DNA from 4 places in the Phyllobacterium sp. 0TCS1.6A genome. Region 3 is predicted to be linked to each of the others. Evidence: predicted binding sites of a transcription regulator. Region 3 holds the regulator's gene; each other region holds the start of a gene.
The links. The regulator LexA, encoded in region 3, represses DNA repair genes until DNA is damaged. The targets are predictions, from matches to a motif close to TGTTCNNNNTGTGTTCNG.

Region 1 (4,979 bases), on a different contig from region 3:
CATCTCGAAGGCGATGTCGACATGGTGGCGGTGTTGCGCGAACTGCTCGCGGAAGATCGCAAGCGCGACAAGGCGAACAGCATCATTTTCCGGTCCGATCACGGCCAGCGCCTGCTCGACGATCTGAGCAAGGATGTGACGCCGGGCTATCCCTCGATCGGCCGCCTGCGCGGTCTCGCCGAATTGCGGGGCATCATCCACGCTCTCGATGCATCGGCCTTGCGCTAGAACGTTCCCCGGAGCAATCGATAGGCGTTTCGGCCGGGAACGGACCAAAACGATGCGTTGAAGCAAAATGCCGATCACTTTTTGAGTTGCCGTGCCTTTTCAGCGCGGCAACTCACTCGAAATAGTTAATCCTTTTTCACGATATCTGCCGCCTGGATCGCTGTTTCGACAGCGATCATTAATAAATCGGTTATAAATCAACACATTTCCGCCATAGTCTCTGCGCGATCCTGAATATCCCGCGTGCCCGCACAGCAAGTTCCATCACATTTTGAGTCATAATAAGACAATAAAAATGAGTAACTTGCGCCCATTTTCCTCTTGATCTTTGGCTTTCTTTCCGGCGCGCGACACCTCGAGGCCACATTTCTCCAAAATAGAAGCGACATCTCATCCACGCGGCGATCTACTTACCCGAGCTCGCCATATGCGTGTGTCTTCATTCAGGCATTCCTGCCTTGGGTTGTTAAAGTGCGAATATTCCCCATGCTCTCATTTGCAAGTATCCGTAAGGTACTCACTGCCACCATTATTTTCCTCATGTTCGGTGCCGCTTCCGCCAATGCCGCCTGTGGCGGCGCATCATGGTACGCCCTTCACTCCAAAACGGCTTCGGGCGAGCGTATGAACCCGTCGGCACTGACCGCTGCCCACAGGACGCTGCCATTCGGCTCCAAGGTGAAGGTGACCAACCAGCGCAACGGCAAATCGATCGTCGTGCGCATCAACGACCGTGGACCGTTCATCAAGGGCCGGGTGATCGACCTTTCAAAGGGCGCAGCCGCCAGGCTCGGCTTTGTCGGCGCCGGCCATACCAAAATCTGCATGGCGAGGCTTTAGGCCAGACCAGGGCGGCAGCGATCATTCTTCTTGACCAATGCCGCCAGTAGCGCCATGTGAACAGTCCAGATGAAGTCGGGGATGTTCCATGGCACTCAAAGTCGCGGTCCAGATGGACCACATCAATTCGATCCGGATCGGCGGAGACACGACCTTCGCCCTCTGCCTTGAAGCGCAGGCGCGCGGGCATCGGCTGTTCCATTATACGCCCGACAGGCTGAGCATGCGCGACGGTGTCGTTTCGGCACGCGTGGAAGAACTGAGCGTGCGCGATGTCGAAGGCGATCATTTCACCCTCGGCGAGCCGACCCCCCGAGACCTGTCCGAGATGGATGTGGTGCTGCTGCGCCAGGATCCGCCCTTCGACATGAATTATATCACCACGACGCATATGCTGGAGCGCATTCACCCGAAAACGCTCGTCGTGAACGATCCTGCCTGGGTGCGCAACAGTCCCGAGAAGATCTTCGTCACCGAGTTTCCCGACCTCATGCCGGACACGCTGATCACCAAGGACCCGGCCGAGATCGTGGCGTTTCGCAAGGAGTTCGGCGACATCATTCTCAAGCCGCTCTATGGCAATGGCGGCGCCGGCGTATTCCATCTTGCGGATGGTGATCGCAATCTCACCTCGCTCCTCGAAATGTTCGGACAGATGTTCCGCGAGCCCTTCATCGCCCAGCGCTATCTGAAGGATGTCCGCGCCGGGGACAAGCGCATCATCCTGATCGACGGCGAGCCTGTCGGCGCCATCAATCGCGTTCCGTCCGAAACCGATTCACGCTCCAACATGCATGTCGGCGGGCGCGCCGAGAAGACCGAACTGACCGAGCGCGAGCGGGAGATCTGCGCCCGCATCGGCCCGTCGCTGCGCGAGCGCGGCTTCATCCTCGTCGGCATCGACGTCATCGGCGACTATATGACGGAGATAAACGTCACCTCCCCGACCGGCGTTCGCGAGGTGAAGCGATTTGGCGGTGCCGACATAGCGGCGCTGTTCTGGGACGCGGTCGAAGCCAAGCGGAACTGATCGCCCGGGCGAGCGTCCGGCGTAGAGCTGGCGTTCGCCAATTGTTCTTGTTATGCGGCGGGATTTGTGCTGATGTGCCACGCATTGGCATAATGATTTTTTACGCACTGCATTTTCAAGGAACGATTGATGGTTACCCGCGTCCAGACGGTCGCCTTTCAAGGCATTCAAGCGCAGCCCGTCGATGTCCAGGTCATGATCGCGCCTGGCAAGATGGGGATGCACATTGTCGGACTGCCGGACAAGGCAGTGGCCGAGAGCCGCGAGCGTGTCCAGGCCGCGCTGCACGCTTCTGGCCTTGCGATGCCGCCGAAGAAGGTCACGATCAATCTTGCACCCGCGGACCTGCCGAAAGAAGGGAGCCACTACGATCTTCCGATCGCCGTCGGGCTCATGGCCGATCTCGGTGCCATGCCGGCGGACGCACTCCAATCCTACATCGTGCTCGGCGAATTGTCGCTTGATGGCACCATCACCCAGGTCGCAGGGGTGCTGCCGGCCGCGATCGCTGCGAATGCGCAGGAAAAGGGCCTGATCTGCCCGGCCGCCTGCGGCCCGGAAGCGGCCTGGGCCGGCGCCGATGTCGATATACTGGCGCCGCGCAGCCTCATTGCCCTCGCCAATCATTTCCGCGGCACGCAGGTGCTGTCGCGGCCGGAACCCGCGCTGCAGGCCAACAACGCGCCGCTGCCCGATCTTTCCGAGATACGCGGGCAGGAGATGGCAAGGCGGGCACTGGAAGTTGCAGCAGCCGGAGGCCACAACCTGGTGATGATCGGACCCCCAGGCTCCGGAAAATCCATGCTGGCACAACGGCTGCCCTCGATACTTCCTCCGCTTTCGCCGCGCGAATTGCTTGAGGTGTCGATGGTGGCATCGATCGCCGGGGAACTGGTCGGCGGGCGGCTGACGGACAGGCGTCCCTTTCGCGCGCCGCATCATTCCGCATCCATGGCCGCCATGGTGGGCGGGGGCATGCGGGCGCGGCCGGGTGAGGTCTCCCTGGCGCATCGCGGAGTGCTTTTCCTCGACGAATTGCCCGAATTTACGCCGCAGGTGCTCGATTCGCTCAGGCAGCCGCTGGAGACCGGCAATTGCATGATCGCGCGCGCCAACCACCGCATCTCCTATCCGGCGCAAATCCAGCTCATCGCCGCCATGAATCCGTGTCGCTGCGGCATGGCGGGCGAACCGGGACACAGATGTTCGCGGGGCGTCAAATGCAAGCAGGACTATCAGGCGCGTATCTCGGGGCCGCTGCTCGACCGTATCGACATCAAGATCGAGGTTCCGGCGGTCAATGCCGTCGATCTGATCCGGCCCGCGGCCTCGGAGAGCAGTTCTGTCGTGGCAGCCCGGGTGGCCCAGGCGCGCTCCATACAGAAAAGCCGCTTCGAGGCGCTCGGCCTTTCGTCGGTGACCACCAATGCGCAATGCGGCGTTGCCTTGATCGAGGATATTGCGCGACCTGACCGCGCGGGAATGGCCCTTCTGGAACAGGCCAGCCTGCAGATGCGGTTCTCAGCCCGCGCCTATCATCGGGTTTTGAAGGTTGCACGCACGCTGGCAGATCTTGAAGGGCAAAAGGATGTGGGGCGAATTCACCTCGCCGAGGCCATCTCCTACAGGGTGACGTCCGATACGTTCTCGGACGCCGCCTGACTCATCCGGATTACTGGACCGAGCCGACCAGGATGTTGCTCGGCGCTTCAATGCTGACCCAGCGGCCGGTATTGTTGACCGCCTGCCGCTTCAGGTAGGTGTAATCGGTCTCCGCCCAGTTTTTTACGCTTTCGACCAGATTATCGAGAACGAAGTCGCCGCGATCGGTACGGACGGTGAGCACAGCATGGCCCTCGCCATCAGGCTTGCGAACGACGGTGATCAAGAGGTTCGACGGCGAGATGCCGAACTGCATCAGGTCGCGGCGCTTCAGGAGCACGTAATCCTCGCAGTCGCCGACGGCTTCCGGATAGGCCCAATATTCATCGACGCCATAGATTTCAAGATCGGTCAGCGGCTTGATCTTCTCGTTGATGTCGGCATTCACGCGAACGAGAAGCTGCCAGAAATCATGCGACATCTTCTCCGGCATGACATTGCGCGCCTTGACCGAGCATTCGGCCGGAAGCCGCTTGCAGAACTCGTAATGACCGATCGGCTGTGAGGTAAGCCCGCCAGTCAGCATGAAAGCTTCTGAAGCCTCGGCCTCGACCTGGGCGCCGAACAGCGTTGCGGCAACGATCAGGAGCGACGCTCCCAAAGACCTTGCGAAATATGCCGCTGCAAACATGCCTTACTCCAAACCCCGTCAGCCATTCTTAACAAAACGTTAACGGCGTGTGGGGAGTTGAGTCAATCACAATGGCGCCACGATCTCGCCATTGTTAATATATGGTTAAAATTTGAAGGGTGGGCTGGATGGCAGCAATGGCCTGTCGAAACCGCGCTATGAAAGATTGGTCAGGGAGGTTGGTTCAACCTCTGGAAAAGCGCGCAAAGCTTCGATTCTACCGGAAAACAGGCCGATCCAACGGGGTTCCGGCGACAAGCTCGACGTTCCTTGACCGTGCCGCCTGGCCGGGTCAGGCGCGTTTCGGCAGAGGCGAAACGTTGGAATTGCGGCGCGCCTGGGCGTGGTCGTTAACGAATTGGACGATTTTGGGCGCGATTTCAGCCCGGAAGCGGGAGCCGTTGAACACGCCATAGTGACCGACCTTCGGCTGCAAATGATGCATCCGCATGGACGAAGGTATGTTGGAGCAGAGCGTCTGGGCCGCCTCGGTCTGGCCGACGCCGGATATGTCGTCATTCTCGCCTTCGACGGTCAGCAATGCCACGTTGCGAATAGCCGACGGGTCAACCGGCACGCCGCGATGCA
Region 2 (4,979 bases), 130 kb from region 3:
TATCGAGATATTGCTGGTCGGGACGGGCACCGAACTGCGCCGCCTGCCGGCCGATCTGCGCGATCTGCTGCGCCAGCACGGCATTTCCTCCGACCCGATGAGCACCGGCGCGGCCGTGCGCACCTATAATGTGCTCCTCGCCGAAGACCGGGCGGTCGCCGCCGCGCTCATCGCCGTCGACTGATCGTCCGGCCACTCAAAATCGCTCCAGCGGCGGGCTTGGCGTCGGCCAAACATCCTATATAAGTCCGCTGATGAATATTAACGAAACGCACTGCCTGCAACTGCTGCGGACCGCAGATCCGGACCGCTATCTTTCCGTGCTCTATGCGCCGGAGGAGAAGCGGGGCGCGCTTGCCGCGCTTTATGCCTTCAATACGGAAATAGCGCGCATCCGCGACCTGATCCGCGAGCCGCTGCCCGGCGAGGTGCGGCTGCAATGGTGGCGCGATCTCGTCAACGGCACCGAGCATGGCACGGCCTCGGCAAATCCCGTCGCCGCTGCGCTGCTCGAAGCGATAGAGCGTTTCGACCTGCCGCGCGATGCCTTCGACCGCTATTGCGAAGCCCGCATCTTCGATTTCTACGATGACCCCATGCCGAGCCGCAACGATCTCGAGGGCTATTGCGGCGAAACGGCGTCGGCGATGATCCAGCTCGCATCGCTTATCCTCGATGCGGGGCGGGCGAGCGAGTTCAGCACCGGCGCCGGCCATGCCGGCGTGGCGCAGGCGACGGCCGGGCTGCTGCGGCTGTTGCCGATCCATCGCAGCAGGGGGCAGGTCTATATTCCCGTCGATATCCTGTCGGCGGTCGGATGCAAGCCGGAAGAACTGATCGACGGCTCCAACCTGCCGGCGGCGCGGCGGGCCATCTCCGCCATGGTGGCGCTGGCCGAGGAGCATTTCAGCAAATACCAGGCGGCTGCCGGGCAAATGCCGGCCTCGCTGCGGCCGGCCTATCTGCCGGCGCGCCTGACGCCCGTCCACCTGCGGCAGATAAAGCGCATGGGCGAGCGAGTCATGTCCGAGGTGGCGGAACTATCGCCGCTCGCGCGGCACTGGACGATGCTGAAGGCATCGTTGGGGTAAGACGCACGATGCTGAAGGCCGGTTACGGCGTCAGATGTCGAGTTCTTCGACGAAGGCAGCGCGATCCTGGATGAAGCGGAAGCGGGCGTCCGGACGGGTTCCCATCAGGTCATCCACGGCAACCCGCGTCAGGTCGGCCCATTCCTCGTCGATCTGGACCCGCAGCAGCGTGCGCTTTCTGCGGTCCATCGTCGTTTCCTTCAATTGGTCGGCGCGCATCTCGCCGAGGCCCTTGAACCGGCCGATCTCGACCTTGCCCTTGCCGGTGAAGAGGGTGCGCAGCAATTCGTCCTTATGCGCATCGTCGCGCGCATAGGCGACCTTGCCGCCCTGCGCCAGGCGATAGAGCGGCGGCACGCCGAGGAACAGGTGGCCGTTGCGGATGAGGTCCGGCATTTCCTGGTAGAAGAAGGTGATCAGCAGCGAGGCGATGTGAGCGCCGTCGACGTCGGCATCGGTCATGATGATGATGCGATCGTAGCGCAGGTCCTCATCGCGATATTTGGAGCGGGTGCCGCAGCCGAGCGCGAGGACGAGATCGCCGATCTGCTGGTTGGCCGTCATCTTTTCGCGGCCAGCGCTCACCACATTGAGGATCTTGCCGCGCAATGGCAGCACGGCCTGCGTGGCGCGGTCGCGCGCCTGCTTGGCCGAGCCGCCGGCGCTGTCGCCCTCGACGATGAACAGTTCCGCCCCGAGCGAGCCGCTCTGGGTGCAATCGGCAAGCTTGCCCGGCAGGCGCAGCTTCTTGATCGCGGATTTGCGGTTGACTTCCTTTTCCTGGCGGCGCTTCAGCCGCTCGTCAGCCCGGTCCAGCACCCAGTCGAGAAGCTTGGAGGCCTCCTGCGGCGAGGCGGCCAGCCAATGATCGAAGGGATCGCGAATGGCGTTTTCGACGATGCGCTGCGCCTCGACGGTGGCGAGCTTGTCCTTGGTCTGGCCGACGAATTCCGGCTCGCGGATGAACACGGAGAGCATGGCGGCAGACGAAATCATCACGTCGTCGGTGGTGATGATCGACGCGCGCTTGTTGCCGGTCAGCTCCGCATAGGCCTTCAGGCCGCGGGTCAGGGCGATGCGCAGGCCGGCCTCGTGGGTGCCGCCTTCGCTGGTCGGGATCGTGTTGCAGTAGGAATTGATGAAACCATCGCCGCCGTGCCACGCGACGGCCCATTCCATCGAGCCATGGCCGGCGGATTTCTCGGTCTTGCCGGCGAAGATCTCGCGCGTGACCTGGAATTCCTTGCCGAGCGATGCCGCGAGATATTCCTTCAGCCCGCCCGGGAAATGGAACACCGCCTTGTCCGGCGTCGGGTCCTTCGGATCGAGCAGGGAAGGCGCGCAGTTCCAGCGGATTTCGACGCCGCCGAAGAGATAGGCCTTCGACCGCGCCATCTTGTAGAGCCGCGCCGGATCGAATTTGGCGCCCTGGCCGAATATCTCGGCATCGGGATGGAAGGTGATGCGCGTGCCGCGCCGGTTCTGCACTTCGCCGACTTCCTCCAGCGGGCCGAGGGCCCTGCCGCGCGAGAAGCGCTGCCTGTAGAGGCGCCGGTTGCGCGCCACCTCGACCTCGAGATGGTCGGACAGCGCATTGACCACGGAAACGCCGACGCCGTGCAGGCCGCCGGAGGTCTCGTAGACCTTGGAGTCGAACTTGCCGCCGGCATGCAGCGTCGTCATGATCACTTCGAGCGCCGACTTGTCCTTGAACTTCGGATGCGCATCCACCGGAATGCCGCGGCCATTGTCGGTGACCGAGAGATAGCCGTTCTCATCGAGCTCGATGTCGATGAAATTGGCATGGCCGGCCACGGCCTCGTCCATGGAATTGTCGATGACTTCGGCAAAGAGGTGATGCAGCGCGCGCTCGTCGGTGCCGCCAATATACATGCCGGGACGGCGGCGCACCGGCTCCAGCCCCTCGAGCACCTCGATATCGGCGGCGCTGTAGCTGCCGCCGCTCTCGGGCGCGGCGCGCGCCGGGGCCCTGGCCGGCTTTGGCGCGCTTTCCCGCGCGGCGGGCAGCGGCGGAGGCACGACGGCTTCAGGCGCCGCCGCATTGCGCTCGTGGGCGGTTTTCACAATCGCTGAGAAGAGGTCGTTATTGTCATCCATGGTATTCACGGCCGAAATTCATAGCTATCCGAATCATCCCCGATCTTGGCATGGATCAGCGGCGAAGGCGATGGGCGTTCGCCATATGTTCCGGAACCCATCGCCTGTCTAGACGATGAATCCCCATGTTTCAAGCGGCCTTGACCGCCTGGAGCAGTGTCTCCAGCCGCTCGATGCGCCGGATCATTTTATTCTGGCGCTCCTTCAGCGCCTCGACTTCCGCCCGCAATTCGGGCCTGGGGAGATTTTCCTCGTCCGGCGCCTGGCCGACGCCGTGGATGAGCCATGTCGGCGTCACGCCGAGAAAGCCCGCGAGCATCACCAGCCGGTTGGCGCGCGGCTCGGACCGATCCGCCTCCCAGGCCTGGATCGTCTTCAATGTCACGCCGATATGGCCGGCGACGGCGGCAACGCCAAGTCCTTTTGAATCACGAGCCCGCGAGAGCCGTCCACCCAGCGTGTCCGTGTCGGGTGTCTCGGTCATGATATTGGGCTGAGAGTTCATGAGATTCTCCGTTTTTCTGACTTTTTTGGGTGCTTGGGAGGGGGTGTTGCACCATTTACGGCCCCAAAAGTCAAATTTCGCCGGGCCGGCCGATCGAATGCCGGCAAGTTGCGATTGATTTTTCCAGTGGAGGAGATATGCCAGTTGCACTTGCCCAAGACGGCTCCCGGAAAGGTATCGGCGATGGAAAACACGACCGCACAGCAAGTGCGAGGGGTCTCGCTGATGGCGAGCGCCATGTTCTTTCTGCCGATGATGGACGCCATCGCCAAATGGCTCGCCACCGTGGACACGCTGCCGCCCGCCACCGTCACGCTGTCGCGCTTCGTCGTTCAATCGGCGCTGACGGCCGTGATCATCATTGCCCTGACCGGCCGGCAGAGCCTGCGCCCCGTGAAGTTCTGGGGCAACATGTTGCGCGGCGTGCTGATGGGGCTCGGCAGCCTCTCATTCTGGGCCGCCGTCAAATACATGCCGCTTGCCGATGCCATTGCCGTGTTCTTCGTCGAGCCATTGATGCTGACCGTGCTTTCGGCGCTCATCCTCAAGGAGAAGGTCGGCTGGCGCCGTTGCCTCGCGGTCTTCGTCGGCTTCGTCGGAACGCTCATCGTCATCCAGCCGAGCTGGGCGCTCTTCGGCTGGGTTTCGCTGCTGCCGCTGGCGACGGCCGCGCTCTTCGCCTTCTATCTCATCCTCAACCGCCGCTACGGCACCGCCGACACGCCGCTGATCATGCAGCTCTATTCCGGTCTCGGCGGCGCCGCCACGGTGATCGTCGCGCTGGCTGTCGGCGCCATTGCCGGTATCGACGACATGACGCTCGGCGTACCCGGCGGCAGTCTCTCCTGGGTGCTGATGTTCATGATCGGCGTCATCGCCACCGGCGGCCATCTGCTCGTCACCCAGGCTTCGCGCCTTGCGCCCGCATCGCTGCTGGCGCCGTTCCAATATCTCGAAATCGTCATGGCCGTTCTCATCGGCCTCGTGGTCTTCGGGGAGTTTCCGTCGATCTCGAAATGGTTCGGCATCGCCGTCATCGTCGGTTCGGGCATCTATCTCATATGGCGCGAAGGCAAGGTGCGCGAGGCATCCACAGCCAAGGACAGGCTTGCCGCTTGAGCTGACGCCAGGTTGGCAATAATAATCGGACCCGGAGGACCAGCATTGTTCAAGAAAATCCTGATTGCCAATCGCGGCGAAATCGCCTGCCGGGTCATCAAGTCCGCCCGCAGGATGGGCATAGCCACGGTCGCCGTCTATTCCGA
Region 3 (4,979 bases):
GTCCGATCACGTCCTTGAAGGCGTCGGTCAGGTCGAGAAACTGCTCTGCCAGCTGCGGCGCCCAGATGACGTCGGTGCGATAGACGTCGATATCGGTATTGCCGGCCGCCAGCCACAGCCGATACTGGCCGAACTGATCGGAACTATTGGCGGGCATCGCGACGATCTGGACCTTGTTGCCCGTCTCCTTTTCGAAGCGGTCGAGCTGGCTGCGCAGGAACTCGCGCCCATTGCCCGTATCGCCGGACACGATGGACAGATTGGCCGCATAGGCGCCCGAACTCAAAAGAGCCGTAACCAGCGCCCCGGCGAGAAATGATCCAAGCTTCATAATTCCTCCTCCTCGTTCAATGGCGCCACATCAGCGGCGCCCCTCCTCCAGTAGCGCCCGGATCCCTCCCAAAGCGCTTTGGAAAATAAGTGTCAAATTAGGTCCACAATGTCAAGATACCGCAAAACCACCTTGTGCAACAGAGAATTTGTCAACATAATTGCTTTATAGCGCTTTGGATTTTATTCAATCTGGCGTTGTATGCCAGTCGTCGCAATGGCCAGTCATCACAACGGGCCAGTCTTCGTAATGGGCCAGTCTTCGCAATGGAAATGTCGGAACGATCATATGAACCTCAAGGAATTGGCTGAACGGCTGGGACTGTCCCAGACCACCGTCAGCCGCGCATTGAACGGCTACCCGGAAGTCAGCGAGGCGACGCGCGAGCGCGTGACGAGGGCTGCCCTGCAGCACGGATACACCGCCAACGCCAATGCGCGCCGGCTGGCGATGGGCCGGGTCGGCGCCATCGGCATCATCATTCCGGCCGATTCCAGCCAGAGATTCGGACCGCACACCGCCGAATTCCTGGCCGGCCTGGCCGAACGCCTCTCCGCCCATGAGATCGATTTCCTGATCAGCCCGCTGATCAACAATGACGAGATCTCGGTCTATAAGCGCCTGATTTCGAGCAAACGCGTCGATGCCATCATCGTTTCGCACCCCGCACTCGTGGACGAGCGGATAACCATGCTGGCCAAGGCCGGCTTTCCCTTCGTGCTGCACGGCAGGACGGAAGCAGACGTTCCCCATTCCTGGCTCGACATCGACAATCAGGGCGCTTTCTACCAGGCGGCCTCGCATCTGCTCGATCTCGGCCACCGCCACATTGCCATGATCGACGGCCTCAAGGGCTTCACCTTCTCCGAACATCGCGAACTCGGATACCGGCAGGCTCATCTGGAGCGCGGCCTGCCCATCGATGAACGTCTCATCATTCATGACAGGTTTTCCGACGACATCGGCTTCGCCGAAACGCTGCGCCTCCTCTCCTGTGAACCGCAGCCGACCGGCATTATCGCAGGATCGATGATGACTGCGCTGGGCGTTTCACGCGCCATACGCGCCAAGGGCTACCAGGTCGGAAAGCAGGTTTCCCTCATCGCCCATGATGACGTCTTCCCCTATCTCAATGCCAGCAACATGGTGCCATCCATGACGACAACCCGCTCATCGATCCGCGCTGCCGGAACGAGGATCGCCGAGATGCTGATGTTGCAGCTCGACGGCGCCGCCGTGACAGCCATGCAGGAAGTCTGGCCGGTCGAACTGATCCTGCGCCAATCGAGCGGGCCACCCGTCCGTTAGCAGGCTATGGAAGCTGCTGCGAAGGCATGATGCTTCGCCAAAAGTAGCGAAAAATGTCCTATCGCCATGGCGTTCCATATAAATTTCCGCCACCTGGGCTTTTTCAACCACATATTAATCCTTGTGGAACACAACTGGAACATATAGTGTTTGTTCTGGTTTTGTTTTTCCGATTCCCTGGTGGAGGATCGCCAAATGCTCACGCGCAAGCAACATGAACTACTGCTGTTCATACATGATCGCCTGAAGGAAACGGGCATCCCCCCTTCCTTCGATGAAATGAAGGATGCGCTCGACCTTGCGTCGAAGTCCGGGATTCATCGGCTGATCTCGGCGCTCGAGGAGCGCGGCTTCATTCGCCGCCTTGCCAACAGGGCGCGGGCGCTCGAAGTGATCCGTCTTCCTGATTCGATCGCTCCGGGACTGAACGCCCAGCGCAAATTCTCGCCGAGCGTGATCGAGGGCAGCCTTGGCCGCACCGCCCCTGCGCCGCAACCCGCGCCGGACATCGGCAATATCGCGGCCAATATGGTCAGCATTCCGGTCATGGGACGCATCGCGGCCGGTGTGCCGATCGCGGCCATCCAGAACCAGACGAGCATGCTGACGCTGCCGCCCGACATGATCGGCAATGGCGAGCATTATGCCCTTGAGGTCAAGGGTGACTCGATGATCGAGGCGGGGATTTTCGACGGCGATACCGTCGTCATACGGCGCGGCAACACCGCAAATCCCGGCGAGATCGTCGTGGCCCTCGTCGATGATGAGGAGGCAACGCTGAAGCGCTTCCGTCGCAAGGGCGCGTCGATTGCACTCGAAGCGGCGAATCCTGCCTATGAGACGCGAATTTTCGGCCCCGATCGCGTTCAGGTTCAGGGCAAGCTCGTCGGGCTCATTCGGCGGTACTGACCACAGCCTGTACAGGCGGGCGTTTCGGCGGGCGCGGACGCTCCGCGATATTGCGTGCCGCCCGCGAATGAATTCGATAATTGTTCCATGGCCGGATGGGCCGCCCGATCGCATACTCTATCGATGCGAAAAAACCCGGCGCTGCTGCGGCGATCGCTCCCCGGGTGGGTTCGGTCGATTGGCGACGGTCTTCCGTCGATCGTTTGATTGCGGGCATTGGCCGAAACTCGGGCACTGGCCGAAGCTTGATGGTCGCTGCGCCAAAGAGCGCCAATTGCTGCCGCGTTACGGTGATGGGCGCATTCTTCACCTCGCAAGAGCGATAGGGGCCGGCGAAGGCCAGCACCATGATATCGCTTTCCATGCAAGCGGCCGCCATGGCCTCGGCCGAACGGACATGCGCCACCACGGCGCCATATCGCGGCTCCCTTGCGAGGCATAGCTCTGCGTTGCACTCGAACTGCGTGTCCTCCGCTGCCACGGCTGGTTTGGCCGGAACGATCACGGCCGATGTGGCATGGGCCTGTTGCCAGTTCTTGAGCGTAAAGCTTTCCGCGCCCGCCCTGTTGACGGCAAGGCGGCCGTCGGTCGCGCGCAGCGCCACCAGGCTCGCATTCTCGGAGATCATGATTTCCGGCGGCGGCGTCCAGACTGCCAGGGCTGCGGCCGCTGCAAAGAGCGGCAAGGCGAACAGGCGCAGACGCGTCGCCGGAAACAGCAATATGATCAGGCCGAGGCAGGCGAGGATCAGGCTTTGGCGGGGGACGAGACCGAAATTGCCCGGCGGAGAGTGACCTGAGACCATTTCGGCGACCATGATGACCATATCGATGCCGCGCTCCATGATGCCGAAGAAAAACCCGTCGAGATCGAATGGCATTGCCATGAGACCGATGACGCCGAATGGAATGACGAGCGTTGAAATCACCGGCAGCGCCAGCGCGTTGCCGATGAGCCCGAGCGGCGCCGTATTGTTGAAGTGATAGGCGGCGAAGATCGAACTCGCCGCCCCGGCGACCAGCGAGGTCAACGCGATTCCAATGACATACTGCGCCACCGCTTCCAGTGCGCGCCCCGCCGCCCCCGTCGGACGCCCCCGGCGCTTTGCCCTGCGGCTTCCCCACCAGCCGTAGAAGGCAATCAGCGCCGCCGTCGCCGAATAGGACATCTGGAAGCTCGGTCCCATGATTTCGTGCGGCGCCAGCGCGATCGTGACCATGGCGGCCAGGGCGAGATTGCGCATCGACAGCGCGGCACGGTCGACCAGCACCGCCAGCAGCATGATCGAGAGCATGATGAAACTGCGCTGTGCCGCGACGTCGGCGCCCGACAGGAGCAGATAGAAGGCGCTGCCGGCGAGCGCAGTGGCGGCCGCGAATTTCTTCACCGGATAGCGGGCTGCCACCCCCGGAAACAGCGCCAGGCTGGCCCTCAGCGTCGCCATGGTGGTCACGGCGACAAGCGCCATGTGGAAGCCGGATATCGACAGGATATGCGACAGGCCGCTGAGGCGAAGCGCATTGTTGGTCTTGTCGCTGATGCCGTCGCGCTGGCCGGTTATCAGCGAGGCGGCGATATCCCCTGCCTCGCCTGGGATGCGGTGCTGGATATGCTGGGTCAGCCGCTGCCGCATCGACTCGATGCTGCTCAGAGCCCAGGCCACGAGGCCGGGTTTCGGCGGCAAGATGCGCCGATGCGCCATGCCGAGCACGAAACCGTTGGCGCCGATACCGCGATAATAGTTGTTGAACGCGAAATCGTAATTGTCGGGGCGGGATGGCCCCGAAGGCGAGCGCAGATGGATGCGCGCCCCAAGGCCATCGCCAACACCGAGACCGGCCGGAAGCTTTCTGGCCGAGACGGCGATACGGGATGGCGGAAAACGCAATTTTGGCTTGGCGGTATCGATCACGTCGAGCACGATCCTCACGCCGCCCTTGGCGTTCCTCGCCATAGTCAATACGCGGCCGGTCACCTCCGTCGTCACGTCGGATCCAAGCATCGGCGTATTGGCGAGTATGGTTTCCATCTTGGCGAACGCCATGCCGGCAACGAGCGCAAGGGCGAATGTCACGGCAAGCCTGAGCAGCGGCCGATCGGCAGCCATCCATCTCAGCGCGCCGAGCAGCACCAGTCCGAAGATCGCCGAACTCAATCGCGGTTCTGCCGCTGCCGTGAAATAGAGCACCGAACCCGTGCCCGCGAAAACCGGAAGCAGCAGGAATGTCGTGCCGCGCGCTGCCTCGTGGCGCAAGGCGACTGATGCAGCGTGGCGGCCGCGTTCAGCCGCCAGGGCGAGGCCGGCGGCCATGCCGCGCGCAATGGCAGGCCTCGCCGCCCTGCGTTCGGTATCCGGAACTGGCAGGTTTCCAGATGACGGCGGCGCCAGCCCTGATTCGTGCCGGCTACGGATGAGGTCTGCCAGCTTGTC
Region 4 (4,979 bases), on a different contig from region 3:
CTCGATGGCCCTGCCTTGCTTGATCTCCTGCCTCGCCCGCCCGAAAGCCAGCGAGTCCGCCGGAACGTCGCTGGTTATGACGCTGCCGGAGGCCACATAGGCGTTGTCTCCGATCGAAACAGGCGCCACCAGCGATGAATTGGAGCCGACGAAGGCACCCGCGCCGATTTCCGTATGGGATTTGTTATAGCCATCATAGTTGCAGGTTATCGTGCCGGCGCCGATATTGGCCGCTGCGCCGACCGCGGCATCGCCGATATAGGACAGATGATTGACCTTGGCCCCGGCGGCGATCCGGGCATTCTTGACTTCGACGAAGTTTCCGACCTTGGCCTTTTCGGCAAGGTCCGCGCCGGGGCGCAGCCGGCCGTAGGGCCCGACCGTGGCGTTGCGCCCGACCCTTGCACCTTCGAGATGCGAGAATGCATGGATGATCGCGCCACTCTCGATGAATACGCCGGGACCGAACACGATATTGGGCTCCAGCGTCACATCCGCCTCGATCAGGGTGTCATGGGCGAAGAACACGGTTTCGGGCGCCTGGATGGAGACGCCGGCCAGCATCATCGCGCGCCTTTTGCGTTCCTGCCAGATGGCTTCGGCCGCCGCGAGCTCGACACGCGTATTGATGCCGATGACATTATCGACCGCCACTTCGATCGCAACCGCGTTGCGGCCCGTTGCATTGGCGATCTCGACGACGTCGGTGAGATAATATTCGCCCTTGGCGTTCTCGTTGGAGATGCGTTCCAGGAGATCGAGCGCAGTCTCGCCGCTGAGGGCCATCAGGCCGCCATTGCAGAAGCCGATGCGCCGTTCCGCATCGCTGGCATCCTTCTCCTCGCGAATGGCGAGAAGGCGGCCCTCTTCCTCGATCAGCCGTCCATAGCCGTGCGGATCGCCGGGCCGGAACCCCATGACGACGACATGGGCACCATCGGCCAGTTTCTGCCGCGCACGTTCCAGCGCTTCAGTCTCGATCAGCGGCGTGTCGGCGAAAACCACGAGAATATCGTCATAGCCCTTGGCGATGGCGTCGCGCGCGGCAAGGACCGCATGGCCTGTCCCAAGCCGTTCCGTCTGCTCGTGGACGCTCAGCGCCGGCACGAGCTTGCGAACCGCCTGCTCGACGGCCTCCGCGCCCCGGCCGACGACCAGCGCCATATCCATGCCGCCTGCCGCCTGAACCGCCTTGGCGACATGGCCGACAATGGGCAGACCGGCAATCGGATGCAACACCTTCGGCAGTGCGGATTTCATGCGGGTACCCTCGCCCGCGGCAAGTATGATTGTGAGACAGGAACGTTGGGCCATCTTGAACCTTCAGATCGACGGGAAAACCATGTGCCGGCAGGCGTAGCACGGCGCAGGTTTCCAATAGGTAATTTCGTCCCTTTAGCCGAGTTGGCCGAGAATGGGAAATGTTTCGAGCAACCAGAAGGAAAAGGATTGCAATCCGCCGGTGAGGAACAGAATTCCGGTAATGACGAGAAGCCCGCCCATGATCTTTTCGACCTTGCCGAGATGCATTCTGAAACGGCCGAGAAAGCGCATGAACATGCCGGAAAACATGGCGGCAATGATGAAAGGCACGCCGAGGCCGAGCGAATAGACGGCAAGGAGCGTCGCGCCATCGGCGACCGTATCGCGCGCGCCCGCCAAAGCCAGGATGGGCCCGAGTACCGGCCCGATGCAGGGTGTCCAGCCAAAGGCGAAGGCAAGGCCCATTATATAGGCGGCGATCGGGCTGGCCGGAGCCCCCTTGCTCTGGAAGCGGGCCTCGCGGGAGAGAAATGCAAGGCGGAAGACGCCGAGGAAGTTCAGTCCCATGAGGATGATGACGATGCCCGCGGCAATGGCGATTTCCTGCTGCCACATGCGCAGGAAGCCGCCAATCGTCGAGGCACCGGCGCCCAGCAGGACGAAGACCGTGGAAAAGCCGAGCACGAAACTGAATGACGAGACGAGCAGGGCCTTGCGGACCGGCGACATGGCGGCCGCTGCGCGGTCGGCCCTGAAATCCTCGACCGTGACGCCGGCCATGTAGCAGAGATAGGGAGGAACCAGGGGAAGCACGCAAGGAGAGAGAAAGGACAATGCGCCCGCCCCCGCGGCCGTGAGATAGGAAACATCCAGCGCCATGTGCGCTCCTTCAAGCTAGATTGGCCGTGGATTAGGCCGAATCCGGGTGAAACTCCAATCACCTTTTCGCCATTCTGCCTTGCGGCAAACCGATATGAGAGCAAAATCCGCTTGAGGGCGGGATAAACGAGGCTCGAAAAGTCCTTTTGTCGCAAAATCGTATAATAATAGCTGTTGACCGATCGGCATCCCGCACATATGTTCCGCCGCACTTCCCGAGGGCTTGAAACGCCTCGCTGGGAGCGCGTAGCTCAGCCGGTAGAGCAACTGACTTTTAATCAGTAGGTCCAGGGTTCGAATCCCTGCGCGCTCACCACATCAAAATCATGAATTTACATAGAATTATAATTTGGTCTGCATGTCTTCAATCGAGGCGCTGCTCGACACTGCATGTTCCACCTCGAACTTGCCGAGATTCTCGCGCTCGGTGATTGAGTTACCGGTACCGTAGCCGCCATTTCTACTCCAATCGAGAGCCGGACTTGCCGACACGTGCGCGGCAAGCTAACTATTTGAGATCAGGTGATTGGGGGAAGATCGAATGTCTGATGCAGAACCAAGCAAAGGTCCGGCGACTTGGCGTATTATCACGGCCGCAGTGCTGGATTTCTTCACCGCCTTCTTTGTGCTCGGATTTCTAGTTGCAACAATCGTTGGCGGGCGCACATCGAATGGCTTTGAGCTTACTGGCTGGCGAGCGCTGTTGCTATTTGCTTTGATCGTTGTCTACTTCATCATCTTTAATCGATATTTGGGCGGGACGATCTGGAAGCGTATTCTACGCGCACAGCGCTGAGCTCGGCAGTTTCCTGCCGGGCTCAGCGATCAAGGCTGAGTTACAGGCGCTTCCAATGAAGCAGTTTGGAGCCGGAGCAAAGGTGCTCGTCGCATCGAGGGCCCTGATGATGGTTCACACACAAAGCGAAACTTGACTGGCCTGTCGATTGGTCACATAATAGAACATATCATGAACATTCTTGAGAAGAACCGTGACAGCCGCCAACCTCGAAGCGCTAAGGCGCGATATAATTTTTCTTGGAAAGACTATTCAAAGCAATAGTTTGCGGTCGTTTTTTCACTTTGGGGAAAAGGCCGTCGACAGCGTTTTTCGCGAAGGTCTGCAGCGGGGAGCAATCCATGAAGTCTTTGCATCGCAGGCGGGCGATGCGGGCGCCGCAACGGGCTTCATCATTGCCCTGGCCTTGCGCGCTGCGGCATCGCACAGCCCCATCATCTGGGTCGAAGAGGATTTTGCCGAGCGGGAGAACGGGGTTCCTTATGCTGCGGGTCTTCATGATTTCGGCCTCGCCCCCGAGCGTTTGATCATTGTTCGTTGTTCGACATCGCAGGATGTCCTGAAGGCAGCCTGCGACAGTCTCGGCACGGCGGGAATGGGTGCGGTCATCATCGCCCCCTGGAGCAATCCGAAATGCCTGGACCTGACCGCCTCGCGCAAGCTGCTCCTGACTGCGCAGCAAGCCGATACACCGGCATTTCTGCTGCGTCTCGGAGCGGCGCCGGCCGACAATGCTGCCGTTACGCGCTGGATGATCCGTGCCGCGCCTTCCCGCTCGAGCGGAGCCAATGCGCCGGGGCATCCGGTTTTCGATGCAAGCTTGATCCGCAACAGAATGGGAATGACGGGGCGCTGGCTATTGGAATGGGAAAGTGACGATCATGTTTTCAAACTCGGAAAGCCGGTTTCTGGCCCTTTGGTTTCCATACCTTCCTACCGATCGCCTCAAGAGAGAAGATCGGCAACGGGGAACTAATGGGCATCTGGTCATCGTCGAAAAGGCGGCGAATGTGCTGCGCTTGATGGCGGTGGACGAAAAGGCTGCCGCGGCGGGACTGTACAGGGGCATGGCCTTGACCGATGCCCGTGCGCAATTCGAAAAGCTCGATACGGCCTTTGCGGCCCCGCGCCAGGACAATGCCCTCCTGGAGAAGCTGGCGGATTGGTGTGATCGCTATACGCCTTTGGTGGCGGTGGACGAGCCGCATGGGCTGATACTCGATGTGACAGGCTGCCTGCATCTGCATGGCGGCGAGGAGAAGCTGCTGCACGACATTCATGCCAGCCTGAAGCGCCATGGCATTTGCGTCCGTTCGGCAATCGCCGCCAATCCTGCAGCCGCCCGCGCCCTCGCCCGCTACGGCAATGGCGGGATTGCGGGAGGCGGGATTGCGGGAGCGGATCTGAAACAGCTTCTCTATAGATTGCCTCTCACCAGTCTCGAAGTCGAGCATGCGCATCTTTCGGGGCTGAAGCGGGCAGGATTGTTGACGGTCGGCGATGTGGATGTCCTGCCGCGTGCAGCCTTGACCGCAAGGTTCGGCGCCCGGACGGTCAATCGCCTGGATGCGCTCTTCAGCCGGCACAGCGAGCCGATTTCCCCGCGCCGCATCGTGCCCATCTGCATGGCAGAGAGACGCATGGCGGAACCGCTGACCTTCATGGAGGCAATAGAAGGGGTTATTCGCGAGCTTGCCGGGGAACTTGCACAGCAGCTGAAGGCACGCGTGGAGGGCGCTCGCGAGGTGGAGGCTGTCTTTTTCCGGGCGGATGGAAATATCCGCCGCCTGCGTATCGAGACCGGGCGCCCCGTCACCGACGCGGAAATCCTGATGCGGCTGCTGAAGGAACGTCTCGCCTCGCTCTCGGACCCGCTCGATGCGGGATATGGCTTCGATATTATCCGCCTCGCCGCGCTTCGTGTCGAGAAGACCATGGCCAGGCAAACCAGCCTGGACAATCATGCCGAGGAAACCGACAAGATCGGAACCCTTGTCGACCGCTTATCCATCCGGCTCGGCAGCAAGCGCGTATTGCGGCC

Region 1: a site for LexA is predicted at 2,130-2,147, ahead of OSJ75_RS06970 (YifB family Mg chelatase-like AAA ATPase). Genes of this name have one in related genera too.
Region 2: a site for LexA is predicted at 3,285-3,302, ahead of parE (DNA topoisomerase IV subunit B). Genes of this name have one in related genera too.
Region 4: a site for LexA is predicted at 3,099-3,116, ahead of OSJ75_RS14930 (ImuA family protein). Genes of this name have one in related genera too.

Annotation. Positions count from the first base shown of each region.
Region 1 is NZ_JAPMAB010000002.1:573,146-578,124, reverse strand. It holds gene uxuA (mannonate dehydratase) at 1-228, shown strand, start outside; gene OSJ75_RS06980 (septal ring lytic transglycosylase RlpA family protein) at 769-1,068, shown strand; gene gshB (glutathione synthase) at 1,157-2,098, shown strand; gene OSJ75_RS06970 (YifB family Mg chelatase-like AAA ATPase) at 2,228-3,760, shown strand; gene OSJ75_RS06965 (transglutaminase-like cysteine peptidase) at 3,771-4,286, opposite strand; gene OSJ75_RS06960 (polyhydroxyalkanoate depolymerase) at 4,684-4,979, opposite strand, start outside.
Region 2 is NZ_JAPMAB010000001.1:659,803-664,781, forward strand. It holds gene OSJ75_RS03250 (Mth938-like domain-containing protein) at 1-184, shown strand, start outside; gene OSJ75_RS03255 (phytoene/squalene synthase family protein) at 255-1,091, shown strand; gene parE (DNA topoisomerase IV subunit B) at 1,122-3,209, opposite strand; gene OSJ75_RS03265 (helix-turn-helix domain-containing protein) at 3,340-3,714, opposite strand; gene OSJ75_RS03270 (DMT family transporter) at 3,865-4,833, shown strand; gene OSJ75_RS03275 (acetyl-CoA carboxylase biotin carboxylase subunit) at 4,879-4,979, shown strand, end outside.
Region 3 is NZ_JAPMAB010000001.1:790,547-795,525, reverse strand. It holds gene OSJ75_RS03825 (ABC transporter substrate-binding protein) at 1-331, opposite strand, end outside; gene OSJ75_RS03820 (substrate-binding domain-containing protein) at 620-1,639, shown strand; gene lexA (transcriptional repressor LexA) at 1,835-2,548, shown strand; gene OSJ75_RS03810 (ComEC/Rec2 family competence protein) at 2,532-4,979, opposite strand, start outside.
Region 4 is NZ_JAPMAB010000006.1:240,493-245,471, reverse strand. It holds gene glmU (bifunctional UDP-N-acetylglucosamine diphosphorylase/glucosamine-1-phosphate N-acetyltransferase GlmU) at 1-1,314, opposite strand, end outside; gene OSJ75_RS14945 (cytochrome c biogenesis CcdA family protein) at 1,396-2,142, opposite strand; tRNA gene OSJ75_RS14940 (tRNA-Lys) at 2,383-2,458, shown strand; gene OSJ75_RS14935 (hypothetical protein) at 2,684-2,938, shown strand; gene OSJ75_RS14930 (ImuA family protein) at 3,204-3,914, shown strand; gene OSJ75_RS14925 (Y-family DNA polymerase) at 3,928-4,979, shown strand, end outside.